Regions from separate parts of the Lederbergia graminis genome, predicted to be linked through region 1. Evidence: riboswitches for the same ligand, from Rfam matches in the RefSeq annotation. Region 1 holds a riboswitch; each other region holds the start of a gene.
What was found. A riboswitch is a leader RNA that binds a small molecule or an ion and turns the genes downstream of it on or off. The one in region 1 is predicted to bind thiamine pyrophosphate.
Positions count from the first base shown of each region.

Region 2: it holds a riboswitch for thiamine pyrophosphate, as region 1 does, so the genes downstream of both, tenA (thiaminase II) here and thiW (energy coupling factor transporter S component ThiW) in region 1, are expected to answer to the same signal.
Region 3: it holds a riboswitch for thiamine pyrophosphate, as region 1 does, so the genes downstream of both, ACFPM4_RS12135 (ABC transporter substrate-binding protein) here and thiW (energy coupling factor transporter S component ThiW) in region 1, are expected to answer to the same signal.
Region 4: it holds a riboswitch for thiamine pyrophosphate, as region 1 does, so the genes downstream of both, ACFPM4_RS15605 (thiamine phosphate synthase) here and thiW (energy coupling factor transporter S component ThiW) in region 1, are expected to answer to the same signal.

Region 1 covers NZ_JBHSMC010000001.1:509,122-516,542, forward strand. Annotated here, with positions in the region: gene thiM (hydroxyethylthiazole kinase) at 1-379, opposite strand, end outside; gene thiD (bifunctional hydroxymethylpyrimidine kinase/phosphomethylpyrimidine kinase) at 379-1,188, opposite strand; gene thiW (energy coupling factor transporter S component ThiW) at 1,157-1,678, opposite strand; TPP riboswitch at 1,781-1,885, opposite strand; gene ACFPM4_RS02695 (hypothetical protein) at 2,043-2,252, shown strand; gene ACFPM4_RS02700 (AAA family ATPase) at 2,861-5,998, opposite strand; gene ACFPM4_RS02705 (exonuclease SbcCD subunit D) at 5,995-7,140, opposite strand; gene ACFPM4_RS02710 (YvrJ family protein) at 7,237-7,377, opposite strand.
Region 2 covers NZ_JBHSMC010000046.1:44,193-51,613, forward strand. Annotated here, with positions in the region: gene ACFPM4_RS20310 (hypothetical protein) at 36-797, shown strand; gene yfkAB (radical SAM/CxCxxxxC motif protein YfkAB) at 926-2,062, shown strand; gene ACFPM4_RS20320 (aldo/keto reductase) at 2,442-3,374, opposite strand; gene ACFPM4_RS20325 (Gfo/Idh/MocA family protein) at 3,390-4,382, opposite strand; gene ACFPM4_RS20330 (YkvA family protein) at 4,690-5,091, shown strand; TPP riboswitch at 5,154-5,261, shown strand; gene tenA (thiaminase II) at 5,337-6,023, shown strand; gene ACFPM4_RS20340 (CBS domain-containing protein) at 6,397-6,819, shown strand; gene ACFPM4_RS20345 (hypothetical protein) at 6,893-7,108, opposite strand; gene flaG (flagellar protein FlaG) at 7,296-7,421, shown strand, end outside.
Region 3 covers NZ_JBHSMC010000014.1:403,585-411,005, forward strand. Annotated here, with positions in the region: gene ACFPM4_RS12105 (hypothetical protein) at 1-55, shown strand, start outside; gene ACFPM4_RS12110 (hypothetical protein) at 287-463, shown strand; gene ACFPM4_RS12115 (NUDIX hydrolase) at 601-1,074, opposite strand; gene ACFPM4_RS12120 (TIGR01777 family oxidoreductase) at 1,206-2,114, shown strand; gene ACFPM4_RS12125 (nucleotidyltransferase family protein) at 2,169-2,489, shown strand; gene ACFPM4_RS12130 (HI0074 family nucleotidyltransferase substrate-binding subunit) at 2,465-2,866, shown strand; TPP riboswitch at 2,920-3,029, shown strand; gene ACFPM4_RS12135 (ABC transporter substrate-binding protein) at 3,130-4,122, shown strand; gene ACFPM4_RS12140 (ABC transporter permease) at 4,126-4,896, shown strand; gene ACFPM4_RS12145 (ABC transporter ATP-binding protein) at 4,902-5,660, shown strand; gene ACFPM4_RS12150 (TatD family hydrolase) at 5,653-6,429, shown strand; gene ACFPM4_RS12155 (hypothetical protein) at 6,590-6,847, shown strand; gene ACFPM4_RS12160 (aspartyl protease family protein) at 6,847-7,233, shown strand; gene ACFPM4_RS12165 (alpha/beta fold hydrolase) at 7,298-7,421, shown strand, end outside.
Region 4 covers NZ_JBHSMC010000020.1:242,644-250,064, reverse strand. Annotated here, with positions in the region: gene ACFPM4_RS15625 (ThiF family adenylyltransferase) at 1-616, opposite strand, end outside; gene ACFPM4_RS15620 (thiazole synthase) at 613-1,380, opposite strand; gene thiS (sulfur carrier protein ThiS) at 1,383-1,586, opposite strand; gene thiO (glycine oxidase ThiO) at 1,599-2,711, opposite strand; gene ACFPM4_RS15605 (thiamine phosphate synthase) at 2,701-3,303, opposite strand; TPP riboswitch at 3,428-3,538, opposite strand; gene ACFPM4_RS15600 (metal-sensing transcriptional repressor) at 3,740-3,991, shown strand; gene ACFPM4_RS15595 (heavy metal translocating P-type ATPase) at 4,005-6,398, shown strand; gene copZ (copper chaperone CopZ) at 6,434-6,637, shown strand; gene ACFPM4_RS15585 (G5 domain-containing protein) at 6,803-7,421, shown strand, end outside.

The DNA of each region.
Region 1 (7,421 bases):
CTAACTCACTTTCATTGCCTCGAATAATATCAATTCTTATCGATTCTAATATCGATTTCACATATTTTTCACGAGAAGTGATTGCTCCTACACCAACTGGATCCAATATTATTGGTATTCCGAGTTCATTGGCAATCTTTCCTGCCTTTAACATAGATTGAAAGGTAACTTCACTAAAAGTGCCACAATTTAATACAAGTGCATGTGCGTGGGACACTACGTCCTCTACTTCTTCAGGACTATGTGCCATTACGGGTGATGCTCCGATTGCTAGTGTTACATTTGCACAATCATTAATTGTTACCATATTCGTTATTTGATGAATGAGCGGATTTTTGACTTTCACTAATTCAAATAGTTCAGAAATGGTTTGTAACATTATAAACTCCCTTTTGCATGTTCTGTAGATGTTAAATTGTAAAAATGATTTGCTGGTCCATGTCCATGACCAATATTCAGACTGAATTTTATTGCATTTGTAATGTATTCTTTCGCATTAGCTATTGCATCTATAACATTCTGCTCATTAGCTAAATTAGCTGCTATCGCAGAAGATAAGGTGCATCCAGTACCATGAACATTTTTTGTAGGTATTCTCTTACCCTTAAACCATGAAAAATCTTTCCCATCAAAATACAAATCATTAGCATCACCCTCTAAATGTCCGCCCTTTAAGAGAACAGAGGATGCTCCTTTGTTATGAATGATCTTACTCGCTTCATACATATCCTCTTCATTATGAATCTCCATGGAAGCAAGTACTTCCGCCTCTGGAATATTAGGTGTAATGATTGTTGCAAGAGGAATTAAATCAGAGATTAATTTTTGGACTGCATTTTCCTCTAATAAATGATGTCCACCTTTAGATATCATGACAGGATCAAGTACAATATGACTAGGTTGATATCTTTCTAGATTAAGAGCAACAGTTTCCACAATTTCCGGAGTTGAAAGCATGCCTATTTTCACTGCATGAACCTCAATATCTTCAAATACTGCCGCTATTTGATCACGGATGATGGTCAGGTCAATATTTTGAACTGAGCGAACCTCCACTGTATTCTGTGCAGTGATAGCTGTAATAACTGACATTCCAAATACATGGTGTGCCGAAAAAGTTTTTAAATCTGCCTGAATTCCAGCTCCTCCACCTGAATCAGATCCTGCGATTGTAAGTGCTGTTCTCATAAATAATTCCCCCTATTGATGAATTTTTCATAAGTACTTTTAATAACAAAAATCCTAAAATTGCTCCTGCACAAGAACTCACAAAGAAAGCGGGAATAAAACCAAATAATGCAGCTTCTTGGCCAAGGAATAAAGTTGCAATTGGATAACATGCCATTGCCCCTATAATCCCAGTACCTACAACTTCACCAACAAATGCCATTTCCATCTTTCTTGTTTTCATAAATAGCCATCCAGCTAAAAATGCCCCTATGATACTTCCTGGATATGCAAAAATAGATCCAGTACCAGAGATATTACGTATCGTAGAAACTATAATCGCTTGAGCAACAGCATAAGCTGGACCAAGCAAGACTGCCGTAATTACATTGGCAAAATGCTGCATTGGAAAGATACGCGTAAATCCTACTGGAATAAAAAATAAGTTGCTCGTAACTGTTGTTATAGCTGCAATCATGGCTGTTAATGCCATCTTTTTCATCTTTGACATTATTCATCCTCCTTTATATTTGTCTAGTAAACTCTAGGAAAACAAAAAACCGCTCCCTGATTAGGAAGCGGCAAACCATTTTATGAACAGAAATCACAACATAAAAAAGTAAGCCTGCTTCCCTACGCTGGTATCATCCAGATCAGGTTCAAAGGGTTTCATCTTTAATTGATTTCTCTCAGCCATTCGGCTCCCCTAGCAGACAACATGTTATTTAATTTTATAATTCATTTTATCATTAAAATTCAAGATAGCAAATATTTGTAATATTTTCGTTCTTTTTTCTTATTTTTTCTTATTTTTTTCATAGCCTACACCTCATTTTTAGGTTGTACATAGAATATGGATAAGGAGGTGAATGAAAATGAATTTGTTAAATGGTACAGATTCACTTTACCTTACAGTAGTACTTGCAGCATATGCTATCCTTGGGTTAACACTAATTCCAGCAACAGCAGCACTTTTAAGCTCATTCTTAGTTGCCTTGCAAATTATTGCGATTATCGTCATCGTGTTATTTGCAGGAGCCGTCATTATCAGAGGATTACTAAAACTCTTTGGCTCCTTTAGATAACATTAATGAAACAACGGCTTAAAAAGCCGTTGTTTCTAATTTGTTAAAATCTCCATACACAATAAACTTCAAATCATGTTATGTTATATAAAAGTATACATAATATTGATTTGAAAGAGGGATTACATTGGACTTAACATTAATCGCCACATTTCTAGGCGGATTCATGTTTATCATGTTTATTTCTGCAATTATCATCTTTCTTATTTATAACAGGAAATCCTAAACTTCTCATAATTAAAACAGTTGTAAGACTTAAAAGCCAAACTAATTTTCTAGTTTGGCTTTTATTTTTATCACATGTTCGCGGAAAGCGTAGTGTATTTCCGAAGCGGTATACATACACTAATATCATTCAGATTTGATGCTACTTAATATAAATTTCTTCCAACACCTTTATTTACTTTTACGAATTAATCTTGATTTTTTATATACTGTTATATTGATCCATGCTGAAGCAACAGTAATGATAATAAGCGCTATACCAATGAAATAATATTGAAGTTTCATTGCGAATGCAGTAAATACAAGTAAACTTACTGTGATAAACCAGCTAAAAAGTAGTATGGATATTAAATATGCCTTTTCGATTATCTCTCACCACCATGTTAATTACCGATAAAATAAAAATCAGCTTTACTGCCCTCGTGACTTGCACTAACTTCCAAGCGTGCATCAATCCGTTCTTTTAACTCTGGAACATGTGAAATGATACCCACAAGTCTGCCGCTACTTTGGATGTCCATTAAGGCTTCTATTGCATTATCGAGGGATTCTGGATCAAGTGTACCAAAACCTTCATCAATAAACATTGTTTCAAGTGATACACCACCTGCATTTTCTTGTACTACATCTGATAGTCCTAATGCAAGTGATAGAGCTGCTTTAAAACTCTCACCACCAGACAATGTTTTCACATGTCGCTCTTGTCCAGTATATTGGTCAAATACAAGTAATTCTAAACCACTTTGTACATTTCCTTTTGATCTACTTTCATTCCTAATTAATTCAAATCTTCCACTTGTCATCTTTAATAAACGAATATTTGCAGCACGTAATATATCATCTAAAAAAGACCCAAGTACAAATCTTTCAAAAGATATGCGCAATTCATTTTGACCTTTTGTAATATCGGCTAGATGACCGATCGTGTTGTATTGATTCTCTAATTGTTTAATCTCATCATTAATTTTGTTAACTTGTATTTGCACGTCTTCATTCTTTTTTATATTCCAATAAATTCTGCTATGTTGTTCTTCTAATTCTTTTAATCTCTGTTCTACAACATGTAAATTTTGTGTTAATACTTCTAATTTTGGTGATTGTTTCCCTTTTAAGTTTGTTTCATAATCGGTAATTCGATCACGAACAGATCGTAGTTCTTCATGATGCGAACGAATCTTTTGGTGTAATAGTTCTATCTCATTACTCGATTTCTTTGCTTCATGATAATCGGTATATGATTCGAATTGTTCATTTTCTAGCATTTCTAAAAATACATTACGTTCAGAAGTTAATTTTTCTGTTGCATTTTTGACATTAGCAGTAATATTCTCTACTGTACCTTTCAAATGTGCAAGAGCTTCATTTAAATTCGTATACGTATTCCGAGCTTGTTCTAATCTTTGGTCCATAAGCGTTAACTTTTTTTGCAACTTTTCCACTTTACGATCGTAGTTATCTTTTTCTCTTATGTCTTCTGGAATCATCTCGCTTAATTTTTGTACCGTTGCAGATGCTTGAGTAAAAGATATTGAAAGGTTTCTCTCTAGTTCAACAAGTTTATCCATATTAGCTGTTTGATTTGTTACGTTACTTTCCAATTCCTGAACTGCTTTTTCCATTAATGGTATTTGTTTCAGATCATTTTGAAAGTTACTTAATTCGAATCGAAGTTTCTTGATCTTATCATTATAATAATATTGATGATTTTTTGTATCTTCCAGTTTAAATGAAGGGATGGAAGTCAAAATAATTTGCTGTAATTCATTTCTATTTTCAATCGTCATTTCATATTCTGTATTATATTTCACTAGTACACTTTCTAATGATGTCTGTTGTTTTTGAAGTTCATCCACTCTTCTTTTTGCTGCTTTTACATCTTCTTGATTCGGAAAATCAGATTCTAATTCTGCAATCTTTGGATGATCTGTTGATCCACAGACAGGGCATGGTATTCCTTCAGATAAGGATGCTGCCAAATGCCCAGCTTGTCCTTTAAGCCATCTATCCTCTATATCATCTAAAGTAGCTTGTGCGTCCGTTAATGCACTCTTGATACCTGATAATTCCATAGATAACTCTTTCACTTTTGTTTCTAATCGGCTTGATTTTTCCGTAATTTCTAATAAACTATTTAACGATTTTATTATGTTCTCCATCGTTGTTGCTTGACTTTCTAATTCAAATGTTGATATTTTTAATTCTTTTAAACTCTCCAGTTTAGTTCGTTTTTCATTTAATTCTTTTTGATTTTTCTCGTTTTTTATTTTTTCAGTTTCAATAGAATGTTGACATTTATTCCACTCAACTTCTATTTTTCTAAGTTCATTATGACGTGTTGCAAAGGAGTACACATCGTCTTGCAACGACTGTAATTTCAATAATTCACTTTTTAATTCATCTCTTACTTGGATTTGTTGCTCTTCTTTTAATAGATTTTCACGTGCAATCTTCCACTGATGTTCCATGTTTTTCAAAGCAGTATCTTCTTTTTCTAACATTTTCTTATATCCATCAAGCTCTTTCTTGATACGATGACAAAGCTCTTCTTGGTTTTGAAGTTTATTTGCTTTTTGAGCCCGCTCAATATCTAATGAGTACTTGTCTATTTCTTGTTGCCTATTCATTAATATTATTTTCTTTGATTTCAATTCTTCCAGTACCCTAAATTGTTTTAACAAATCTTCAGCAGCATCTACTTGCCGTTTTGCTTCATCCCGCTTCAACTTCTCTTGCTCTATCTTTATAGTTAATTGATTAGATTGTTTGTACATTTTTTCTAATTGTTCACTGAGAAGTTCAAGAATATATGTGTCATTTAAACTTTCTTCTAGAAGTGCATTTTCTAATTCTTCATTTTCCTCAAAGACTATACCCTTTAATAATCGTTCTCTTTCTTTACCCCCACTATCTACTTGCCTTTTTAATACATTAGCATTTTCCTTCAGTTTTTCTTCTATTTTTTTATATAACTCGGTATGGAAGAGTCGTTGTAATATCACTTCTTTTTCACGGCTATCTGAGGTTAATAATTTTCTGAATTCCCCTTGTGGGATCATTAAAATTTGTTTAAATTGGTTTGCATCTAACCCAATAATTTCTTTTATTTTTTCATCTGTATCTCTGACGTTTGCAGCAAGTAATTGTTGTTCGCCATTATCATTTATTTCATAAAGTTCTGCTTTCGCATTAATTACAGTATATCCTTCACCGCGAGTTTTCTTTTTTTCTTGCTGTGGCGACCGAATAATATAGTATATTTTTCCTTTTAGAGAAAATTGTAAAGATACTTCTGTTAAAACTTCATCTTGCGCGAATTGACTTCTTAAGTCAGAACTAGCGCGATCATCGCCACTTGCTTTCCCATAAATTGCGAAACTAATTCCATCAAATATCGTTGTCTTTCCAGAGCCTGTTTTCCCTGAGATAACAAACATCGTCCTATTTCCTAGTTTCGTAAAATCAATCAATTGTTCTCCTGCATATGGACCAAAAGCTTGCATCCTTAACATTAATGGCCTCATACGTGCTCAACCTCTCTTCGCAGCTCATCCACTATATTTGAAATCAATTCCTTCTTTTCTTCAGTAAATTCACTTGATGTCATTTGCTGGTAAAAATCAGTAAACAGTTCAATTTCTGATTTTTGTTTATGATTACCTACTTCATAAGTCTGTTTGTGTTTAGCATCATATTGATCAATTCTTTTCACAAGATGAAGTATGTTAGGATATACTTTTCTCAGTTTATTTATCGGATCTAAAATAGCACCTTCATCTAATAATGTGACTTTTAAATAATCGTCTACTTTTTGTTTTTGATAAAATGCAGGATCTAACAATTCATCTATATATCCACTTATTTCACGCATATCTTTATCTGGCATTAAACTTTTTCTTTCGATATGAAAAGAACCATTTTCGTCGATTTCAACTATGGAAACACTTTTCTTTTGTTTTACTTCAGAAAAAGAATACTTTAATAAGGAGCCTGAATAATACACTGTTTCATGCTTAATTGCGTCTGGACTATGGAGATGACCTAATGCAGTATAAGCAAATGGGGAGAAAGTTTCTGCAGATACACATCCTGACCCGCCTACAGATAACGTACGTTCTGATTCACTTGTTAAACCACCTAATACAAAAGCATGGCCAACAAAAACATTCGGTTCGCGATATGCTATCGTTGTTTCGATTTCATTAACAATTCTACGCATCGCGTCATCATGGGAGTGGATGGAAGAATCATCAAAATAATGTCTTACGATTCCCGGCTCAGTGTAAGGTACTAAATAAAAATTAACTCCATTGATATGAATCGGTTTAAAGCTGTCTTGGATTTTTCCATGTATGAACATTTTACTGTGGCGATACCAAGAAGAACCAAATGATAAACGCTCCGCACTATCATGATTACCTGATATCGATAAAATAGGAGTTTGTAAGTCTATGTTTATTTTAAATAACGTATTTTCTAAAAGTTCAATTGCTTCTGTAGGAGGAACAGAGCGGTCATACAAATCACCTGCAATGACTACAGCATCTGGCTTTTCATCTGCAACTAATTGTATAAACTGATTTAGAATCGTTCTTTGTTCATCTGTCATATATACACCATGGACTAGTTTTCCAAGATGCCAATCTGCAGTATGGATAAATTTCACTCTTCATCACCTCATTTAAGTCTTTTCTACTATTATAGCAAACAGCTAGACAAGTAAATAGCCAACTATTTAACATAGTTGGCTCCTCTTTCCAGGTTATAGACGTTGCATTTTCTCAGGTAGACTTTGAATAGATTGAATAACAGACTCTAATTTCGCTTCAATTCGATACAAAAGATAAAATGTCACGATAATTGGAAATCCTACTTCACTAATAAAGGGTAATACCTGATCGATGATTATCATCTCCTTCGTTTTGAAATAAAAGGAGCTGTCCTAAG
Region 2 (7,421 bases), on a different contig from region 1:
AAAATAATGACGATTAATAAACGGAGGTGTTGCTGATGTGGAAGAAGAGTTGGCTCCTATTCGTTCTATTCGGAATTGGATTTGTATTGAATCATGCTGTATTTGCGACAGAATCAGTACAAACATTATTAGAATATCGTCATGATGTCACTGGTGATGGAAAGCCAGAGAAAATTACAGTTTACGGCATTCCTTTTGAAACGGGCTCTGGTTTTTTAAGGGAGATTTGGGCCATTATTGAATTAAATAATGGAGAGACGCTTAGGATTGATTATGAAGGTGGGTATGAACCGAAACTAGAATTTGCTGATTTTAATCATGATAACGTTGATGATATTCTCTTTTCTAGTCCTACTGGAGGAAGCGGTGGTCTGTATAATTATGCTTTACATACTGTTAAAGATAACAAACTCGAGGAAATTCCTCTTCCATCGCCACTTCCAATTGAATCGTCGTTTCAAGATAACTTTAAAGCTAGTATAAAAATACCTGGCATAGAAGAAACCATTATTTTGGATGTATCTGATCGTAAAGATGAATATATAAGGTTAGGGTTATATCAAAAAAATGGCTTATTAAATGAGCCGATGGAATTAATGCTTGATCCGATTGCAATGTTTGAAGTAATTGAAATGGAAGGAAAAGAAGGATACGGTTTAAAAAGTTTTCGGCAAGTAAGTGGTGCATATCATGCAGATCAACTAGGTAGGGTAGAAGTTGAGTGGTATTATGAAAATGGTGAATGGAACCCTATTCATGTAGAATGGGTGCCAACTGGAGTAAAAACTAGAAAATAAACGATATTAAAGGTCAATGCTCATCATGGAGAATTGGCCTTTTTCATTTTTATTAATATTTTCTTGCGTAACTTCCTAATCAATTGCATACTAATCAGTATACAACTAAGGGAAATAGGGGTTTTTACATGATTAACAAGCTAGAAAAATTGCAAGAAATGACACCTACAAGAGATCCATGGGAAGCATATTTGGATGTGGAAGAGCACGGACAATTAACATTATCGAATATTGAATTTACAACCACATATCTTTGCAACATGCGTTGTGAGCACTGTGCAGTTGGATATACTTTGCAGAATAAAGATCCGGATGCTTTGCCAATTGATCTTTTGTTAAAAAGACTGGACGAGGTTAAGCATTTACGTGCGATAAGCATTACAGGTGGAGAACCGATGTTTTCAAAAAAATCGGTGGAGCAATATGTACTTCCTTTGTTAAAATATGCCCATGAACGCGGTGTACGTACACAAATGAATTCCAATTTAACAATGCCTCTAGATCGATATTTGTTGATAGCACCATATTTGGATGTGCTTCATATTTCTCATAACTGGGGAACGGTAGATGACTTTATTGATGGTGGGTTTGCTAATATGGAGCGGAAACCATCTAGAGAAAGACGGGCACAACAATTTGAGAGAATGATAGAAAACAGTCGTGCATTAGCAGAAGCAGGGGTAATGGTTTCAGCGGAGACGATGCTAAATAAAAGAACACTACCACATTTGGAGCATATCCATAAACAAATCGTGGAGGAAATGAAATGTGCTCGTCATGAGATTCATCCAATGTATCCAAGTGACTTTGCATCGAATTTAGAGGTTCTTTCTTTAGATGAGATAAGAGATGCTATTCATCATTTACTAGATGTCCGCGATGAAAATGTATGGATGCTCTTTGGTACGTTGCCATTCTATCCGTGCAGTCAAAATCCCGAAGATACGGTGCTGCTGCAACGATTATACAAAAGCAAGAATATATCATTAAGAAATGATCCAGATGGAAGATCACGCCTAAATGTAAATATTTTCTCAGGTGAGGTAATCGTAACGGATTTTGGCGATACGCCAGCACTAGGTAATATTTTAACTGAACCATTACAACCGATGTTCGATCGGTGGATTGAAGGACCTCTCGCAAAATCACTAAACTGTCATTGTCCAGCCGTGAAATGCTTAGGGCCAAATATTTTAGTGAAAAATGCATATTACAAAGATGTGAAATTCGAAGATCGTAAAGCAAACCCAACTCTTTCTATGTAAATCCTATGATTTCGTAGGTATGTGGTAAAAGAGGATTGAATAGTGACCTGTATTCAAGAATTTAAGGTATTCGGTCAATATTTCGGTTGAATAGTGCCCTTAATTAAGGAAGTTATCCAAATAGGTAACGAATCATCTGGAATAGAGCCCTGAATAATAGATTTTATGATAATAGGTCATTAATCAAGAGGAATAGAGCCCTTGATTAGAGATTTAATAAGAATCGGTCATTAATCAAGGCGAATAGTGCCCTCCATTAGGGATTTAACCAAAATAGGTTACATTGGTTACATCGAGTCTTTATAGTATGAAATATTCGAGTAAATAAGAAAAAGGTTGAGATATTTACGTCTCAACCTTTTTTTTGTCATTGACTCACTTATTTAATTCGTAAATCGAGCCATTTTATTTCGTCTTCTGTTAGTTTAATCTCAGCTGCTTCGCGGCAGGATAGCATTTCTTTTTCGTTTTGTGGTCCGATTATTGCCGCGGCAGGGAATGATTGATTCAGTACATATGCAAGACTAATTTGAATGGTCTCCACACCTTTTTCTTTGCCTAACTGTTCCGCACGTCGATAGCGTTCCCAGTTTTCATTATTATAAAATACGCGCACTAAATCGGCATTTGAACGGTCTTCAGGTGTAAATCGTCCCGTGAAAAAGCCACGTGCTTGTGATGACCATGAGAATAAAGGTAATTTAGTTTGTTCATGCCAAGCAAGCATTGGCTCGTCAACAGATACACATCCTGCCCAATATGGTTCCTGTGCTTTTGCTAAGCTCAAATTAGGGCTGCTGAACGTGAATCCAACTAAGCCGTGTTTTTCAGCATATTCATTTGCTTCTTGCAGGCGTTCCTGTGACCAGTTAGATCCTCCGAACGCACCAATTCTTCCTGCTTCCACATGCTCATTCAAAATTTCCAAAATCTCTCCGACCGGAACATTTGGATCATCACGATGAAGCGCATACAATTCAACGTAATTAGTGCGGAGTCTTTCTAAACTTTTATTTAACTCATCGCCAATAGCTTGCTTATTAATTTGAGGGCCGTGCTGATTAGGATGGCCACCCTTCGTTAAGATAATTACATCATCTCGACGCTTATTTTCTTCCATCCAAATACCGATTGCTTCTTCACTTTTACCACCAGCATAAATATAGGCAGTGTCAATTGTATTTCCACCGATTTTTAAAAAGTTATCAAGAACATCCGATACTTTGTCGATGATATCGGGTGTAAAATAGTCAGAACCCATTACAAGATTAGAAATCTCTTTTTCCACATTAGGTATACGAATAGATTTCATATAGTCCACCAACCTTTAGTTTAGAATAACTCTTTCTCTTTTTTCAGCGGAGTCCAATGCTCCTTTTACTGCACGAATATTATGAATGATATCGGTTGCAGAAAATGGTACAGGTTTTCCACCTAGAACGCTATCAGCAAAACTATCTGCTTGTAATGCATATGGATTTGAAGCTTCCTTCTCTACTGTTACGACTTTTCCACCTTTTATAATGTCGTATTTATGTTCACCGAAGAAGGCATTTGGTAAAACGATTCTACCCTCAGAACCTAGTATTTCTACTTCCATACGACCTTCTGCCCACATTGCGCAGTCAAAAGTTAAGGCAACACCGTTTGAGAATTCCATCAAGCCAGAAGCCATCATGTCCACATCTCCATGCTCTGGTGAGAAAAATGCTTGAGTTGTAACTGCTTTAGGTTCTTCACCAAGTATAAGTCGAGCAGCACTAATTGGATAGCAACCAACATCATAAATAGAGCCGCCACCCCATTCCTTTTTATAACGGATATTATTGTAATCTTTTGGATTATTGAAAGAGAAAACACCGTGAATTCCTCTTATCTCACCAATTTCACCTGCAGCAATTAATTCCTTTATTTCTGTGTATTTATTGAGGTGACGATACATGAATGCTTCTGCCAATACTACTCCAGCTTCTTTACAAGCATCAATCATTTCCTGTGCTTCTGCCTCATCTAAAGCTATTGGTTTCTCGCATAATACATGTTTTCCAGCTTGTGCAGCCTTAATCGTCCATTCCTTATGTAAATGGTTAGGGAGTGGGATGTAAACGGCTTCAATTTCTGGATCGCTTAATAATTCTTCATAACTTCCATATGCTTTAGGTATTTCTAATTCATCTGCAAAACTTTGAGCTTTTTCTAATGACCTACTTGCAACTGCAACTACTTCATTTCTATTTGAAGCTCTAATACCTGGAATGACAGATCGTTTTGCAATTCCTGCAGTGCTAAGAATACCCCAACGAACTTTCTTCTCTGACATAATACTCGCCTCCTATTAGAATATAAGTCTAGTATATAACCTTCCAAACATTCTGTCATTCATTTCCTATAGTAAGTAAAATTAATGCTCTCGGAAAATATAATAACAATTCTATTCGTATGCTATTTTTAAATAAGAGTTTTGTTGGTTTTTGTCGAAATATTTTGGGTAGTAGTAGAATGATCCCTCCTTATTGAAACCTTTTTTAGTAATTGTCCGTTATTATATTTATTCGGTTATAGCACTATAATTCCAATTATTGGGGTAAAGTATATAATAGAAATACATTGAGAAGGAGTCGGTGGCAATGACTGAAAAAGAAATCCAACAATTAGATTTACAGACAACTACTGAAGATATGGATAAACACTATTCTGATACTAAATTTTTAAATAAGTTAAAGAAAACCGGTGGAAAACTAGCAGAAAAGGCAATCTATGCAAGTTTAGTTCTTTTTTATGCATTACAGAGCCCAGAAGTGCCAAAGAAATCTCGTATGTTAATACTGGGTGCTTTAGGCTACTTCATTTTCCCTGTTGATTTATTACCTGATTTTCTTCCAGCAGTAGGCTTTACAGACGATGCTTTCATTATCATAGCTGCATTTGGAAAATTAATAGGTGCAATTAATGAGGAAACGAAAGAGAAAGCGAGAAAACGAATGGAGAAATGGTTTGGCAAGCCAAATGAGAGTATATACGAAGAATAAGGCGTTTTGTACTATTTGAGTTATTTTCTAATCATGTTATGATAATCCCAAACCACATAATAGGATGACACTAGGGGTGCCTTTGAAAAGGCCGAGATTAAAGTATTACTTTAAAACCCTTTGTACCTGATCTGGTTAGTACCAGCGGAGGGAAGTGCGGATAATATACAGCAATAGTTTCTTTTGCGTAGCCACATTTCATCTCTGGAATGTGGTTTTTAATTTTTATACGGAGGGGAATTGCTGTGAAATTATCAAGTCAATGTTTACAAGCGTCAAAGGAATTATGGGATGCAAGTTTCAATCATCCTTTTGTAAAAGGGATTGGGACAGGGGAATTAAGTTTGGAGAAATTCAAGCATTATGTTTTACAAGATTCCTATTATTTATCTAACTTCGCAAAAATTCAATCATATGGAGGAGCAGTTGCTCAAGATTTGCACACTACAAATCGCTTGGCTATTCATGCTCAAGGTACATATGAAGCAGAGATGGGGCTACATCGTAAGTTTTCAGAACTTCTTGGTATTACGGAAGAAGAAAAGAAGAATTTTAAACCTGCTCCAACAGCCTATGCATACACTTCCCATCTTTACCGTGCTGCTTTTTCAGGGAAACTTGGGCATATTATTGCGGCATTATTACCTTGTTATTGGTTGTACTTGGAAGTTGGCGAAAGGCTAAAAGATTGTAAACCTGAAGAGCCTATCTATCAAGAATGGATTGCAACTTATAATGGAGAATGGTTTAGAAAGTTAGTTCTCGAACAAATTGAAAGACTCGATGAGATTGCAGATAAAGTAACACAAGCAGATCGAGATGAAATGGTAGAAATTTTTAAAATTAGTAGTTATTATGAATGGCAATTCTGGGAAATGTCATATACTTTAGAAGATTGGTCTGTTAAGGAATATGAAGTAACAAATGCTTAACTAATTGGGTGTCTCCATATGGAGACACCCTTATTTATTATTTTCTTGAAGTCATATTTTTAAATTGATTCATTAACTTATTTCGTGATTTTTCATTTCTTAGTAAATATGCTGCACCGAGTGCTACAGTTGCAAGAATGGTTTTATTTTTCATCTCCATATCTCCTTTCAAATGTCGTTCTCCATTCTTTTTCCCTAAAAGTAAGATATTAAACTGCTTGGCCAATAGTAAGATTTACTACAAATCGACATTTCCCGGGAAATGTGTCGATGGTGAAAAGTAAAGTAGTAAGTTTAGCGCATGAAATTTGTTTGTTAGCTGAATAATACAATGGATGTGTTTATTAAGGATTATAAAGGAGGAATTTATATAATGACAAAAGTAGCAGATGTAATGACTAAAAATGTTAAATCGTGCAGCCCGCAAGATGCTGTTTCCAATGCTGCAAAAATCATGCGTGATATTGATTGTGGATCTGTTCCAATTTGTGAAGGGAATAAAGTTGTTGGAATGATTACAGATAGAGATATCGTTTTAAATTGTGTTGCTGATAACAAGGATAGTAATGCAGTTCAATGTCAAGAATGCATGACGAGTGATGTCATTACATGTTCTCCAGACACTGACTTACATGAATGTTCTAGAATGATGGCCGAGCATCAAGTTCGCCGTATTCCTGTTGTAGAGAATGGTGCTATGGTTGGTATTTGTGCGATAGGTGATTTAGCAACAGTTGATATTCATGTGAATGAAGCAGGAGAAGCATTGAGTAATATTTCCGAACAAACTCATTAATAAGAATAGGAAATAAAAAGAACCAAGCTCTGAAGCTTTGGTTCTTTTTGTTTTTTGAATTTATGTTATTGCATTACCAGAAAAATCCATATGGTGAGTATGGGTAAAATGGATAACCATAAGGTCGGATGAACGCTCCAGCCGCAAGTCCTCCAAGAAAACCACCTAAGAATGGTGCTCCGAAAAATGGACGTCCAAAACCAAATGGGCGACCAAATCCGAATGGACGACCAAATGGACGTCTGTAAATTCTTTGATCCATAGGCATATGATAGCTAATTTCGTTCATATTATAATGTTCATTCATATGACATCCTCCTAATATTTCTATTTACTTCACTTCATCATATGCATTTATCCCAGTAGTGAAATAGGTATATAACATATACAAAAAAAGGAATGAAACAAATTAAACAAATGGAAGAACATGTCGATATAAAAAGTAACTAATTACATAACGGTAGGGGAGAAATCGTATGGTTGGTCAAATAACTGGTCAAGTATCTACATCTGTATCAATTAATAAAGCAACAGAATATGTAGAAAAAGTTATGAATGTGAATAATCAAGTAAATGATGGGTTTACATCCGAAGAGAATAGA
Region 3 (7,421 bases), on a different contig from region 1:
GTTGCAAATTGAGTGGAATGAAAAATCAGAGTTCATTGAATTGGAATCAAAGTAAAAATTTAGATAAAGTAGTAGTTTTAGAAACCTGCCAATCCTTCATATAGATTGGTAGGTTTATTTTGTTCCTGAAGGTTAATTGCCTCTATAGAGTAGATGTTTTTTATTCAAGAGCACTCTTAATTTATCAGCTACAATTGTTAATGATGTAACAGGAAGGATATTTCATGGTGGATATTGAATATAGAACTAGGAACCTTTGGTGTAAGGAAAAAAGCGAGGTATTAACATGAGCAATTGGTGGTATGGCTTTTATTTTTTAGTATTGAGTATTGTAGCTTTTTTTACAGGTGAAATTGTAACATTCATTATGCTTGGATTTATATTGCTAAGTCTTAACAATATAAACTCAACTTTAAAAAAGATACATAGAAGTAATGGTGGGGCATCCACTCCGAAAGAATAAGCAATTGTTATCCATTAGAATAGTTATTTGTTTTCTTAAGCAGGATTAATAGTATTAGTTTTTAGTGATAAGACAAAGGCTGTCGAAATCGTTTCGGTAGCCTGTGGGCACACACACTTTTACTTTGCTCAACTTCACTACTTTGTCGTTTGTAATTCTCCTAAAGGAACCGTCTCAAATTCGATGACGTCATGGCCCTCATATGTAAACCTATGTTCATAGTTTATCGGGTCGTTAAGAATGGTAGGTAAGAAATATTTTAAGTTTGCCATACCTTGATTATGAGGATGGAGAATCCAGTCAATATTTTTCCAATCAAGAATCCCTTCATCTGTCTTCATAGGAGTAGCAAAGTGAAATTCCTCAGGTAACTCTGCCACAAAGACATACATTCCTCCACTAATCCAACTAACGATTCCTTTATACTCCGCAGTATCCAGTACAATGCCGGTTTCTTCTTCCACTTCGCGCAAAATACATTGTAATGGAGTTTCCCCTGCATCTATCTTACCGCCAACGCCATTCCATATTCCCATCCATTCAGGATTTTCGCGATTAAGTAGTAATATATTATCACCTTGCCTAATAAAGCAGATAGTATATTTATACATAAGTAACCTCCGAACTCGAATCTTAATTGTATTCTATCATTTTTGCTTAGAATATTCTTTCTTTTTTAGATTGTAAAAGATGTATAATGAGTAATAAGAAAAATTTTCCAAACAGGAGAGGGGCTATTCTAATGCATGTTGTCATTGCAGGTGGAAGTGGCTTTATTGGGAAAGCATTACAGGAACGGTTATTAAATGATGGTTATCAAGTAACTATTTTAACAAGAAATCCAGAAAAGGTTACAGAAACAGAGCAGCTCAAAGCTGTTCAGTGGCTAGTTGCGAATAGTGAGCCTGAAAAACAATTACATCAAGTGGATGCGATTGTAAATCTAGCAGGCGAGTCTATTAATGGAGTCAGATGGACAAAATCAAAAAAGCAGAGAATATTAGACAGTCGTATGACAGCAACACGAGAAATCATTCGAATTATTAGTGCATTAGAAGTTAAGCCACAAGTACTTGTAAACGGTTCAGCTGTTGGATTTTACGGAATGTCTGATACGGAAATTTTTACTGAGCAATCGACAAGTGATGCAACTGATTTCCTTGCAACCGTAGTGAAAATGTGGGAAGCAGAAGCAATGCATGCCGAACAATATGGAGTTCGTACGGTGTTTGCTCGTTTTGGAGTCGTGCTTGGGAAGGAAGAAGGAGCTTTACCATTAATGGTTCTCCCTTACAAAATGGGAGTCGGTGGAACAATAGGTTCAGGGAAACAATGGTTATCATGGATTCATGTTGTAGACGCAGCTGGTTTACTCCATTTCGCAATCGAAAACCCAGAAATAATTGGTGCGATAAATGTCACCGCTCCTGAACCAGCAAAAATGCGTGAATTCGGTAAAACAATTGGAAGAGTACTGCGTCGCCCACATTGGCTACCAGTCCCGAGTTTTGCGATGAAGGCATTACTTGGTGAAATGAGCGATATGCTCTTACGTGGGCAATGTGCGATACCAGAACAAGCAATGCTCAATAAATACGAATATCAATATCCGCAATTAGAAAAGGCGTTGGAAAATATACTGAAAGACTGAATTAACAAGGAACTGACAATACTTATATAGTAATTTCTAATAGGAGGTAGAGTGATGGATGATAAAGAGTTACGTAAAAGTATATTACAGCAATTAAATCACATCCTTACGGAAGCATTAGTTGATTATAATGTAAGGATCTACCTATTTGGCTCATGGGCACGTAATGAAGAAAAGCAGAGCTCTGATATTGATATTGCTATTGAATCTCTTGAGGAAATTCCTGTAGAAAGTTGGATAAAATTAATAGATAAAGTAAAAGAATCGACTATTCCATATAATGTGGATGTTGTAAATTTGAAAGAAGCTAGTTCTAGCCTTATCCAAAATGTACATAAGGAGGGGATCTTATGGAAAGACTTCAAGAACGGATAAATACTGCGAAAAATGCTTTAACGGCCTTTGGAGAGCTTGTTGTGATTGACCAGCCGAATGCGATTGAGCGTGATGCTTGTATTCAGAGATTTGAATTCACTTTTGAAGCCTGTTGGAAAGCAGGTAAGCAATATTTGTATGATATAGAAGGTATTGATGTAGGTTCTCCTAAAAGTGTCATTCGTAGTTTTCGGGAAATAAATCTTTTTAGTGTGGAAGAAGCCATTGTAGGACTGAAAATGGTGAATGATCGAAATCTGACTGTCCATACTTACAATGAAGAAATAGCCATCCAAATTCATTCCAATTTGAAAGCATATTATAACTTGTTAGATATTTGGATGGAAAGAATGAAAAAGGAAAGTCTTAGAAATTAAAAAAACTAGACACACTCTCTTAATCTGCTATACTAAAGATGAAAATTACATCATGTGGAATGTGGGGGGACCGGTAGTGCCGGTTGAGATAGCATCCGTTAGGTGCTGACCCTTAGAACCTGCTCTGGCTCATACCAGCGAAGGGAACATCAAATCATTTAAAGTTAATGAGTGTTCTTTTTGATGCCCAGGTTCATAACCTATGGGCATCTTTTTCGTTTTCAAGCGGTTCTCTTTCCAAAAATAATGGAGGGAAAAAGAGGATGAAGAAGTGGTTATTTAGTTTAGTAGCTTTACTATTGCTAGCAGGTTGTGGTGCTGAAGATAGTAAAAGCAAAAATGAAGATGGTTTAACAGAGGTTACAATGGTGCTCGATTGGACACCAAATACGAACCATACAGGTTTATATGTAGCCCAAGAAAAAGGATATTTTAAAGATGAAGGTTTAGAAGTTGAAATTATGATGCCAGGTGAGACTGGTGCTGATCAGCTAGTTGCTGCTGGAAGAGCGGATTTTGGTATTAGTGCACAAGAGGCTATTACAGAAGCACGTGTACAGGATGTACCAATCGTATCTATTGGTGCAATTATTCAACATAATACGTCTGGATTTGCCTCTCCAGTGGAAAAGAATATCACATCTCCAAAAGATTTTGAAGGTAAAACATATGGCGGTTGGGGTGCTCCTGTCGAGGAGGCAGTAATTTCTTCCTTAATGGAAGGAGAAAATGCTGATATTAACAAACTAGATATTGTAAATATGGGGAATACTGATTTCTTCACTGCGGTAAAACGCGATATCGACTTTGCTTGGATTTATTATGCATGGACAGGTATCGAAGCGGAAATCCGTGGTGATGATTTAAATATGATGTACTTAACGGACTTCTCTGATCAACTGGACTACTACACACCAGTTATTTCTACGAATGAAAGCATGATTAACAAAAATCCGGACACGGTAAAAGCTTTTATGGCAGCTGTAACAAAAGGATATCAATTTGCGATTGAAAATCCAGATGAAGCTGCGGACATTTTAGTAAAAGCTGTACCTGACTTAGATGCAGAGCTTGTGAAAAAATCACAACAGTGGCTTGCTACTCGTTATCAAGACGATGCTCCTCGTTGGGGAGAGCAAAAAGAAGAAATTTGGGAAAACTATATGAACTGGATGTTTGATAGAGATCTTTTAGAAGAAAAAATTGATGTTAAGAAAGCATTCACGAATGAATTTTTACCTAAGCAAGGGGAATAAAAAATGGTAAAACTATTGGGAACGCTATGGAGGAAAGGATGGAGACCAGCATTGGTTCTCCTCCTTTTACTTACTATATGGCAGGTTACTGTAAAAGTAGCGGATGTACCAACATGGTTATTACCTGCTCCTTCTGTCATTGTATTGGAGGGCTGGAGTAACTTTGGAAACTTTACACATCATCTCCAATCCACAATCGGACTTGCATTAACAGGTTTTGTGATTGGGTGTTCTGTCGGGCTGCTCGTAGCAATTCTCTTACATCTGTTACCTGGAGTACGAGAGGCTGTATATCCACTGTTAATTTTATCGCAAAATGTCCCAATCATAGTTTTGGCTCCACTCCTTGTGATTTGGTTTGGATTTGGGGTACTACCAAAAATTATCATTATTACATTAGTTTGTTTTTTCCCGATTACAATAGCCGCTCTTGGTGGGTTTAAAAATACACCGCCAGAAATGAAACATTACATGTTAATGGCTGGTGCTAATAAGCTACAATTATTTTCGAAATTAGAATGGCCTAATTCTTTACCTGCTTTATTTTCAGGTTTAAAGATTGCTGCTACTTATAGTGTAATGGGAGCAGTTATCTCAGAATGGCTTGGAGCAAAGCAAGGGATAGGTGTGTATATGACACTGGCAAGTTCTTCGTTTAGAACAGATCGCGTATTTGTGGCGATTTTTATCGTGATGATTTTGAGTCTCCTATTCTTTGGGGTCATCACATTATTTGAAAAGCTGTTAATTAAAGGCAGAAGGAAGGGGGATTGAGTTGGATGGGCGCATTAGAAGTGAAGGAGCTATCGAAAAGCTTTGATGGACGTGAAATATTAAAGGATATTAGCCTCCATGTCGAAGAGGGAGAATTTGTAACTATTCTCGGACCATCCGGAAGTGGAAAAAGTACATTGTTTCAACTGATCGGAGGGTTGTTGAATCCAGATCATGGGGCGATTTCACTTGATGATGATAACATTACGGGAAAACGTGGATTTATTAGTTACATGCCCCAACAACCGGCGCTCCTACCTTGGAGAACAGTATTGGATAATGTCATACTAGGGCAAGAGCTCCATGGAACAAAGGATAAAGTGAAGGCGAAGGAAATGATTCAAAAAGCAGGACTAGGTGGTTATGAACAAGCATTTCCAGAAGAGTTATCTGGAGGTATGAAACAGAGGGTAGCCTTTATTCGTGCTTTATTAAGTCCACAATCACTCATCTGCCTGGATGAGCCATTTTCTGCGTTGGATGATTTCACGCGCCAAGAAATGCATGAATGGCTTCTATCTATTTGGTCTCAATATAAAAGAACTATACTGTTCGTTACCCATAATATTGATGAAGCTCTCTTCCTTTCTGATCGAATACTTGTGTTTTCAAGCAATCCAGCACAAATTGCGAATGAGTTTGTTATTCCTTTTTCTCGTCCACGAAAGCAGGAGTTGTTACTTACAGAGGAGTTCCTTAAATGGAAAAGAAAAATAAGCTCCACAATTGTGCAAAATGGGTTAGGTGGAGAAAGTGATGAATAACATAATCGATGCCCATATTCACTTGGATCTTTATAAGGAAAAGGAAATCGAGCATATCATGGAGAGCTTGGAGAGTGCGCGCTGTACAGATCTCGTATCTGTTTCCTTTCATTTGGAATCATGCCGAAAAAATCTTGAGTTAGCAAAAATCTATCCTCAAGTGAAACCTGCATTTGGTTTTCATCCTGAACAGGAATTGTTGACGGATCATGAGGCAGCAGATTTGTTTCAGTGGATGGAAGCCAACCTTGATAAAATGGTAGCTGTAGGTGAAGTTGGCCTCCCTTATTATTCACGAATAGAAAGTGAAGGTGCCTTTTCTTTAGAAGGGTACACAGAACTATTAGACGCCTTTCTAAGATTTGCTAAAAAGTGGGATAAACCGGTCGTACTTCATGCAGTGTATGACGATGCACCGATAGTATGTAATCTATTAGAAAAGCATTCTATTAAAAATGCGCACTTCCATTGGTTTAAAGGCGATAATAAAACAATCGAGCGGATGATTCAAAACGGGTACCATATTTCGATTACCCCAGATGTTATGTACGAGGAAGAAATTCAGCGTCTTGTCGCACGATATCCACTACAACAAATGATGGTGGAAACGGATGGACCTTGGCAATTCGAAAGTGAATTTGCAGAGAAAATAACACAACCTAACATGATTCATCGATCCGTTGGAAGAATCGCTGAGATAAAACAACTAGATGTGCACAAGGTTTACGAGATACTTTATCGAAATACGAAGGGATTTTATCAACTATAAAAGTAATACCTTTAATATATTCCATATATTTGACTGACAAACCAATGATTTTGATTGGTTTGTCTTTTTTTAAGGCAATAATATTTTACCATGGGATTTGACAGGGGAATGAACAAAAGTACATGTTATAATAATAAGTAGTATTGTGGAGGTGACTCAATTGAAGTGGGAAGATGTGTGTAAAGCATTTCCGAGACAGTGGGTTTTAATAGAAGCACTTCGAGCACATACGAATGAACAAAGTGAGCGTATTTTAGAAGACATTGCACCGTTGAAAAAGTTTTCTAACTCCCCAGATGCAATGAGAGCCTATAAAGAAATTCATCAAGAAGAGCCTAATAGGGAATTATATGTTCTTCATACTAGCCGTAAACATCCCAATATCATAGAGAAAAAATGGGTTGGTGTTAGGCGATAGTGAAAAAATTACTAATTGAAAATGGCTTATTACTGGCCGATATGGAACTATCGTTTAACGGAAAAACACTTCATTTGCAACGTGTATTAGTAGATACAGGATCGGGTAGTACAGTTATTTCATCAGACCTAGCAGAATCAATAGGGATTGTCGCAGAAGAAAATGACATGATATATCGTATTACTGGAGTTGGTGGATCAGAGTTTGTATATTCAAAAAAGGTGGACACCGTAAGAGTTGGGGATATGGAAGCTGAGGAGTTTATATTGGAAATAGGTGCAATGAATTATGGTTTCGATTTAGATGGAATCATTGGCTTGGATTTATTACAACAGTTGAAGGCAATTATAAATATAGATCAGTTATTATTAGAGTCAAATAGCTAATGGTGGGTATAAATATACTTGCCATTTTTTATTATATAAAGAGATATAATGAAGATGAAAAGTTGTGAAAGTTATTAGAAAATATAGCCTACTGGGGGGGAGTGCCATTTCTACATTTTTAAATATTAATAATAAGAGACTAGAGATACATACAATCGGTAATACAGGAAGACCTGTCATTATTGTTA
Region 4 (7,421 bases), on a different contig from region 1:
TTAGTACTTTTAATGCTTGTGCTACTTGGGTTGCGGCAACAATTTGCACAATTGGGCTAATGACGCCAACTGTTTCACACGTCATAGTATCGACAGGTAAATGGTTTAACAAGCAATGTAAGCAAGGTGCGCCATTTCCAGGAATGACAGGATAAATCGTCCCGTAACTAGCAACACAGGAACCCATGATAAAGGGGATGCCATTTTTTACAGCTGCATCATTCACAATTAATCGAGTTTCAAAATTATCAGTTGCATCGACAATAACATCGTGGCCTTTTATCATTTCTTCGATATTTAAACCATGTACATCCTCAACAAGTGGAACAATCGTAATACCACTATTAATTTGCTCCAAGCGATTTTTTGCTGCCACTACTTTTGGAAGTCTCTTTTTTACATCTTCTTCACTATAGAGCTGCTGTCTCTGTAAATTACTCCATTCCACATAATCACGGTCGACAATCGTAATTTTACCGACTCCGGCTCTTGCTAGCATTTCTGCACTACTAGAGCCTAATGCACCAGCACCCATAATAAATACACTGCTGTTTAAAATTTTCGTTTGTTTATCTTTCCCTAAAAATAATGCTTGCCTTGAATAACGACTGTTCAAGATCCAACCAACCCTGTTAGTGGACTACTTGCCACTGCATAATCTTTTTCCTCAATTCGACCTGCTTCATATCCTAATCTTCCGGCTTCCAGTGCTAACTTGACAGCACGCGCCATTTTCACTGGATCTTGAGCCCCAGAAACAGCTGTATTAAGTAGAACTCCGTCTGCACCAAGTTCCATCGCATACGCAACATCCTTTGGTGAGCCAATCCCAGCATCGACAATAACTGGAACATTGGATTGTTCAATAATAAACTTTAAGTTTAATGGATTAATAATTCCTCTCCCCGAACCAATTGGGCTTGCACCTGGCATAATCGCATGAACACCAAGCTCTTCCAAGCGTTTTGCTAACACAACATCATCTGACGTATATGGTAAAACGATGAAACCTTCTTCCAGTAACATTTCAGATGCTTTTAATGTTTCAATCGGGTCAGGTAGGAGGGAGCGGTCGTCACCAATTACCTCAACTTTTATCATGTCACAGAGGCCTGAAGCCTTTGCGAGCTTAGCAATTCGTACTGCTTCTTCAGCTGTTTTAGCACCTGCAGTATTTGGCAGGAGAGTATATTTATTTAAGTCTAATTGTTCCAAGAAATTTGGCTGACTTTCTTCAAAAATATTCATTCTTCTAACAGCAAAAGTTAAAACCTCTGTTTCCGATACTTCAACAGCCTGTTTCTGAATTTCAAAAGACGGGTATTTTCCTGTTCCGAGTAAAAGTCTTGATTTAAATGTGTGATTTGCGATTTTTAACATGCTTATCCTCCTCCTACAAAATGAATAATTTCTATGACATCGCCCTTTGCAAGTCTAGTATTCTCGTACTCTTCTTTTTTTATGATATTTTGATTGATTTCCACAACAGCGATTCGATGTTGTAAATCATAATGAGCCAACAATTTATCTACTGAATTTACCTCTTCCGGTAGTTGAACTTGTTTTCCATTCAGTTGAAAATTCATCCGTCTCACCTCCTATACCTTCGTTAATTGTCTGCGATCAATCCGAAAGGCATCCAGCCATTCCTTATTTTCTTCTTTTTCAAGCATAAGATCACGTATCAATTCAGCAGTTGCAGGTGCTAGTAAAATCCCGTTTCGGAAATGACCACAGGCAATAAAAATGCCTTCATCTTCTGGATGTCTACCGATAAACGGTTGGCCATCAAATGTCGCTGGCCGTAATCCAGAAGTAAAACCATCAATCTTCCATTCTGAGCTAGAAGGAATCATCGCTTTTGCTGTGTTAATTAAATCTTCCATGCTTTGTAAGCTGATCGATTCGCTCCATTCATCCTCGATCATTGTTGCACCAATCACGAGTTTTCCGTTGTTTCTCGGTACGATATACGATTTCTCATAAAATAACGTGTGCTGTAAAATAGGCTGATTCGTTTGGACTACGATACTTTCTCCTTTTACAGGTGTTAGTTGTTCAGAGACGCCTATATCTTGTAAAAGGCCATTACTATAAACCCCTGTTGCAACAACAACCCGTTTTGCTTCGATAGTTCCTTTTGTTGTTTTTACAAAGTAACTGTCATTCAGCTTTTGGACACCATAAACGTGCGTGTTTTCAAAAATGGATGCACCGAACACTTGGGCACCTTTGGCGAATGCTTGACATGTTTGAGTTGGTATAACATTTACATCGTCTTTAATATAAGCTGCACCCACGATATGATCCGCAACCGCTGTTTCCAACTTTTTTACTTCATGGCCATCAAGCCATTGTACAGAAGGTTGCTGTAGCAAATAATGTAGTTTTTGCTTTTCGCTTTCGTCAAAGGCGAGTTTTAATATTCCACCTTCTCGATAGCCAATATCAATCTGACTTATTTCATAGAGTTCATCTTTCAACTCTCTGTATGCTTGTTGACTAGACCTGGCGAAAGGGAAGAAGATAGATGCATCATCTTCACATTCAGAATGAGCTCCAAGCATACCAGCAGCAGCTTTCGTCGTTTTATCACCAATCGCTCCTCCATCCAATAAGGCAACATCCATCTGTGCTTTAGCTAAGTAATAGGCAATGGAGGATCCAATGATTCCGCCGCCGATGATAACTACTTCATAATTACTTCTCATGTTGCATCGCCTCACGTAATTTTTTTGCTGACTCCAAAGGATTTTTCGTTGCAAATATAGAAGACATAACTGCAATCCCATCTGCACCTACGTCTTTAACGATTGGAATTGTTTCTATATTGATTCCGCCAATTGCATATACAGGAATTGTCAATTCTTCTTTCATTTTTAAAATTGGATTAATACCATTGGGGGGTACCCCTTTTTTGCTATTTGTCTCAAAACAATGACCATAAAGCACATAATCAGCACCGTTTACTTCCGCTTCTCTTGCAGATTGTAAGGAATGTACACTACAACCAACTTGTATTTGTGGATAATGTTGCTTCACAAGCTGTACCGGTAAGCCATGTTCAGGTAAGTGAACAGTAGGGATGCCGAGACAAAGAGCAACATCTAAACGATCATTGATGATGATTTCTTCCTTATGTACGCCACTCGTTAGCAAGTAATTGATTAAGGTGACGTGTTCCTGAGCAGTTTTGGATTTCTCCCGTATTTGGACATAATCAATCACATCTTTTACCGCTATTATTTTTTCTGCAATGTCTTTTACAGCGTGATGATTATCAGTCACTGCCATTAGCTTCATCAGATTCCTCCTTTTAGTCTGTATAGCTGTAGCCTAAAAAGGAATGGATAAGTAAGAGGCAAATAAAAAAACCACTCTCCGAATAGGAAAGTGGTTGGGAATTGTTAGAGAAACGTAAAAAAACAATTTGCCTTTACCACATCCCTACGCAGGTACAAGCCTGTTCAGGTAATGAGGGTATCAAAGTAAACTACTTTTCTCTCAGCCATTATCAATGGTTCCCCTAGTGTGAAAACAAAATTTATAAAATATTTAATTTTCATAACTAAGGTACCATAATTTTCATGCTTTGCAAAGCTTTTAAAAGTAGGAACCTTTTTAGTTGACAATTAATACTATAGGGGGGTATAGTAAAAGTATCAAAGCTAAGGATGTGGTCCATTTGGAGAAAAAATTCTTACATGATCACCCAAGTCATCCAAGAACGAAAGACGAGATGCAGAAAATTGTTAATCGCTTAAAAAGAATAGAAGGGCAAGTTAGAGGTATACAAAAAATGGTGGAAGAAGACCGTTATTGTGTCGATATACTCGTGCAAATCAGTGCCATTCAGTCGGCATTAAAGCAAGTTGGTTTCTCGATTACAGAACGTCATATTAACCATTGTGTAAGTGATGCGATTAAGCAAGGGGAAGGGCAAGAAACAATTGCCGAGTTAATGAGTGTTCTAAAGCAATTTTCAAAGTAAGGGGGGTATTCAAATGAATGAAGCAAAGCATGCAGAACATGCAACACTAGGTGTTACTGGCATGACGTGTGCTGCTTGTTCCAGCCGTGTGGAGAAAGTATTAAATAAAATGGATGGGGTCGAAGCGCAGGTCAATTTATCGACGGAAAAAGCAACCGTTCATTATGATCCAGAAAAAACATCTATTGAAGATATAACAAAGAAAATTGAACATATCGGTTATGGCGTACTTACGGAAAAGGCAGAGCTCGATGTGTTTGGCATGACATGTGCAGCTTGTTCGACCAGAATTGAAAAAGTGTTAAATAAACAAGCAGGTGTAAAACTGGCGACTGTAAACTTATCCACTGAAAGTGCAGCGATTGAATATAACCCAGGTTTACTGGATGTAAACGGGCTTATTGAGAAAATCCAACATCTTGGTTATGATGCGAAACCGAAAGTGGAAGCGAAAGAAAAACAATCTTACAAAGAAAAAGAACTGAAATACAAGAAGACACAGTTACTTATCTCGGTCATTTTATCGGTACCATTATTATTAACGATGTTGGATCATTTATTGGGCATCGATTTACCACATGCACTGATGAATCCGTGGTTCCAATTCGCGTTAGCAACGCCAGTACAATTCATTATTGGATGGCAATTTTACGTTGGTGCTTATAAAAATCTGCGCAATGGTGGCGCCAATATGGATGTGTTAATTGCATTAGGTACTAGTGCAGCCTACTTCTATAGTTTATATGAAGCAATCAAAACCATTGGGAATCCTGGCTATATGCCACATTTATATTTTGAAACAAGTGCAGTGTTAATTACATTAATTTTATTTGGGAAGTATTTAGAAGCGCGTGCGAAAAGTCAAACGACGAATGCGATTTCTGAGCTACTAAATTTGCAAGCAAAAGAAGCACGTGTCATACGTGATGGCCAAGAAATGATGATTCCTGCAGAAGAGGTCATCGTAGGTGATCATTTAATTGTAAAACCTGGTGAAAAAATACCGGTAGACGGTATTGTAGTGAAAGGCAGAACTTCTGTTGATGAATCGATGCTAACAGGAGAATCAATCCCAATTGAAAAAGATGCAGGTGCTAAACTAATCGGATCTACGATTAACAAAAACGGTTTGATTGAAATGGAAGCTACGAAAGTAGGGAAAGATACAGCCCTAGCCTCGATTATAAAGGTAGTAGAAGAAGCGCAAGGCTCGAAAGCACCTATCCAGCGTTTAGCAGATGTGATTTCCGGATATTTTGTGCCGATTGTCATTGGGATTGCGATTGTCACCTTTACTGTATGGATAGCTTTTGTTCAACCTGGTCAAATCGAACCAGCTTTAGTAGCAGCAATTGCGGTTCTTGTCATCGCCTGTCCATGTGCTTTAGGACTAGCAACCCCGACATCCATCATGGTTGGTACAGGGAGAGCGGCAGAAACAGGGATTTTATTTAAAGGCGGAGAGCATTTAGAACGGACACACCAGTTACAAACAATTGTATTGGATAAAACAGGAACCATTACGAAAGGGAAACCTGAGGTTACTGATTTTACTGGAGATTTCCACACATTACAATTATTAGCTAGTGCAGAAAATGGTTCGGAGCATCCACTGGCAGAGGCGATTGTAGCCTATGCGACAGAAAAAGATATTGCCTTATTACATGTCGATGATTTTAATGCCATACCTGGGCACGGTATTGAAGCGAAGATTTCTGGGAAACACATACTTGTAGGAAATCGCAAATTGATGAAAGATCATGGAATCGATACAGCTGGACATGAGCAAAAATTAATGGATTATGAAACTGCAGGTAAAACGGCGATGATGATCGCGGTCGATGGTCAATTTCGCGGCATTGTAGCAGTAGCTGACACAATTAAAGAATCTGCGCCTGAAGCAATTAAGCAATTACAAGATATGGGCATAGAAGTCGTAATGTTAACGGGAGATAACGAAAGAACAGCCGCAGCGATTGCGAAACAAGTCGGTATTGAGCACGTGATTGCACAAGTTTTACCGGAAGAAAAAGCGGATAAAGTAAAAGAGTTACAAGCGCAAGGGAAGAAAGTTGCAATGGTAGGAGATGGTGTTAATGACGCACCAGCACTTGTGACAGCCGATATTGGAATTGCAATTGGTACTGGAACAGAAGTAGCGATTGAAGCAGCTGATGTAACCATTCTTGGTGGTGAATTGCTATTAATTCCAAAAGCAATTAAGATTAGCCATGCGACAATTCGCAACATCCGCCAAAACTTATTTTGGGCATTCGGATATAATACGGCTGGAATACCAATTGCTGCAATAGGTTTGCTCGCACCTTGGGTCGCTGGTGCAGCGATGGCATTGAGTTCCGTAAGTGTTGTTACAAACGCACTACGATTAAAAAGAGTCAAATTATAAAAATAATCGGTCCCATTTAAAGGAGGTGAAAAACGATGGAAACAACATTAAACGTACAAGGTATGACTTGCGGACACTGCAAAGCATCTGTCGAAGGTGCACTGAAAAAACTAGATGGTGTCACAGCAGCAGAAGTAGATCTAGCAGCTGGAAACGTAGCAGTTACTTATGATGAAGCAATAGTAACAGTAGACGCTATGAAAGAAGCAATCGAAGATCAAGGTTACGACGTAGCTTAAATTATTTGGGTTAGCCCATATATACTTATAATAAGTCGGGTCAGCGCTTACGCATTTTGGAACAATCTAAATTGTGTGAGGGCTGGCTCTTTTTGTGATAATATTACTATTGTTGTTGCGGTTAAGTAGTACTAGTGTCCTATTTAGAAAGGTGTTAGGTAAGTTTTGAATAGGAAAATAATCATATTAGCAAGTGTGGCAATTGCCATCATAGTAATTATCTTTACATCTATTTTCGTTCGCGGAAAAGTCGAAGAAGAAAATATTGCGAACCAAGAGAATAGTATGAGTGAACAGAATCAGCCTGAAAAGCAAAAAAACGTAAATGCAATATTGGAAGAAGAGGAGCAAGTTGAAGAGGGGCATGCAGAGGAAGCTGGATCAGTAGATCAATCTCATAAGGATGATACAACTAATCCTAGTGATAAAGAACAACAAGAAGAAACAAGCAAAAATGAAATAGCGAACACTAGTGAAAAAAATACGAAAAAAACAACAACCGAAGCTTCTAAAAATGTGAACAAGCAGACCGATAATTCAACAGTTAACTCAAAAACTACTTCCAAATCAACCAGTAATTCAAAAACAACCACTACTAAAACATCAACAAGTACAAAGTCAATTCCTTTTAAAACAATAGAACAAAATGATAGTTCATTAGAAAAAGGAAAGAAAAAAGTTACTCAAGAAGGTAAAAATGGAGTAAGAACGATTACATACGAAGAAACATATGTCGATGGAAAGCTTACGAGTAAAAAGGAACTGTCTTCGAAGGTAACTACAA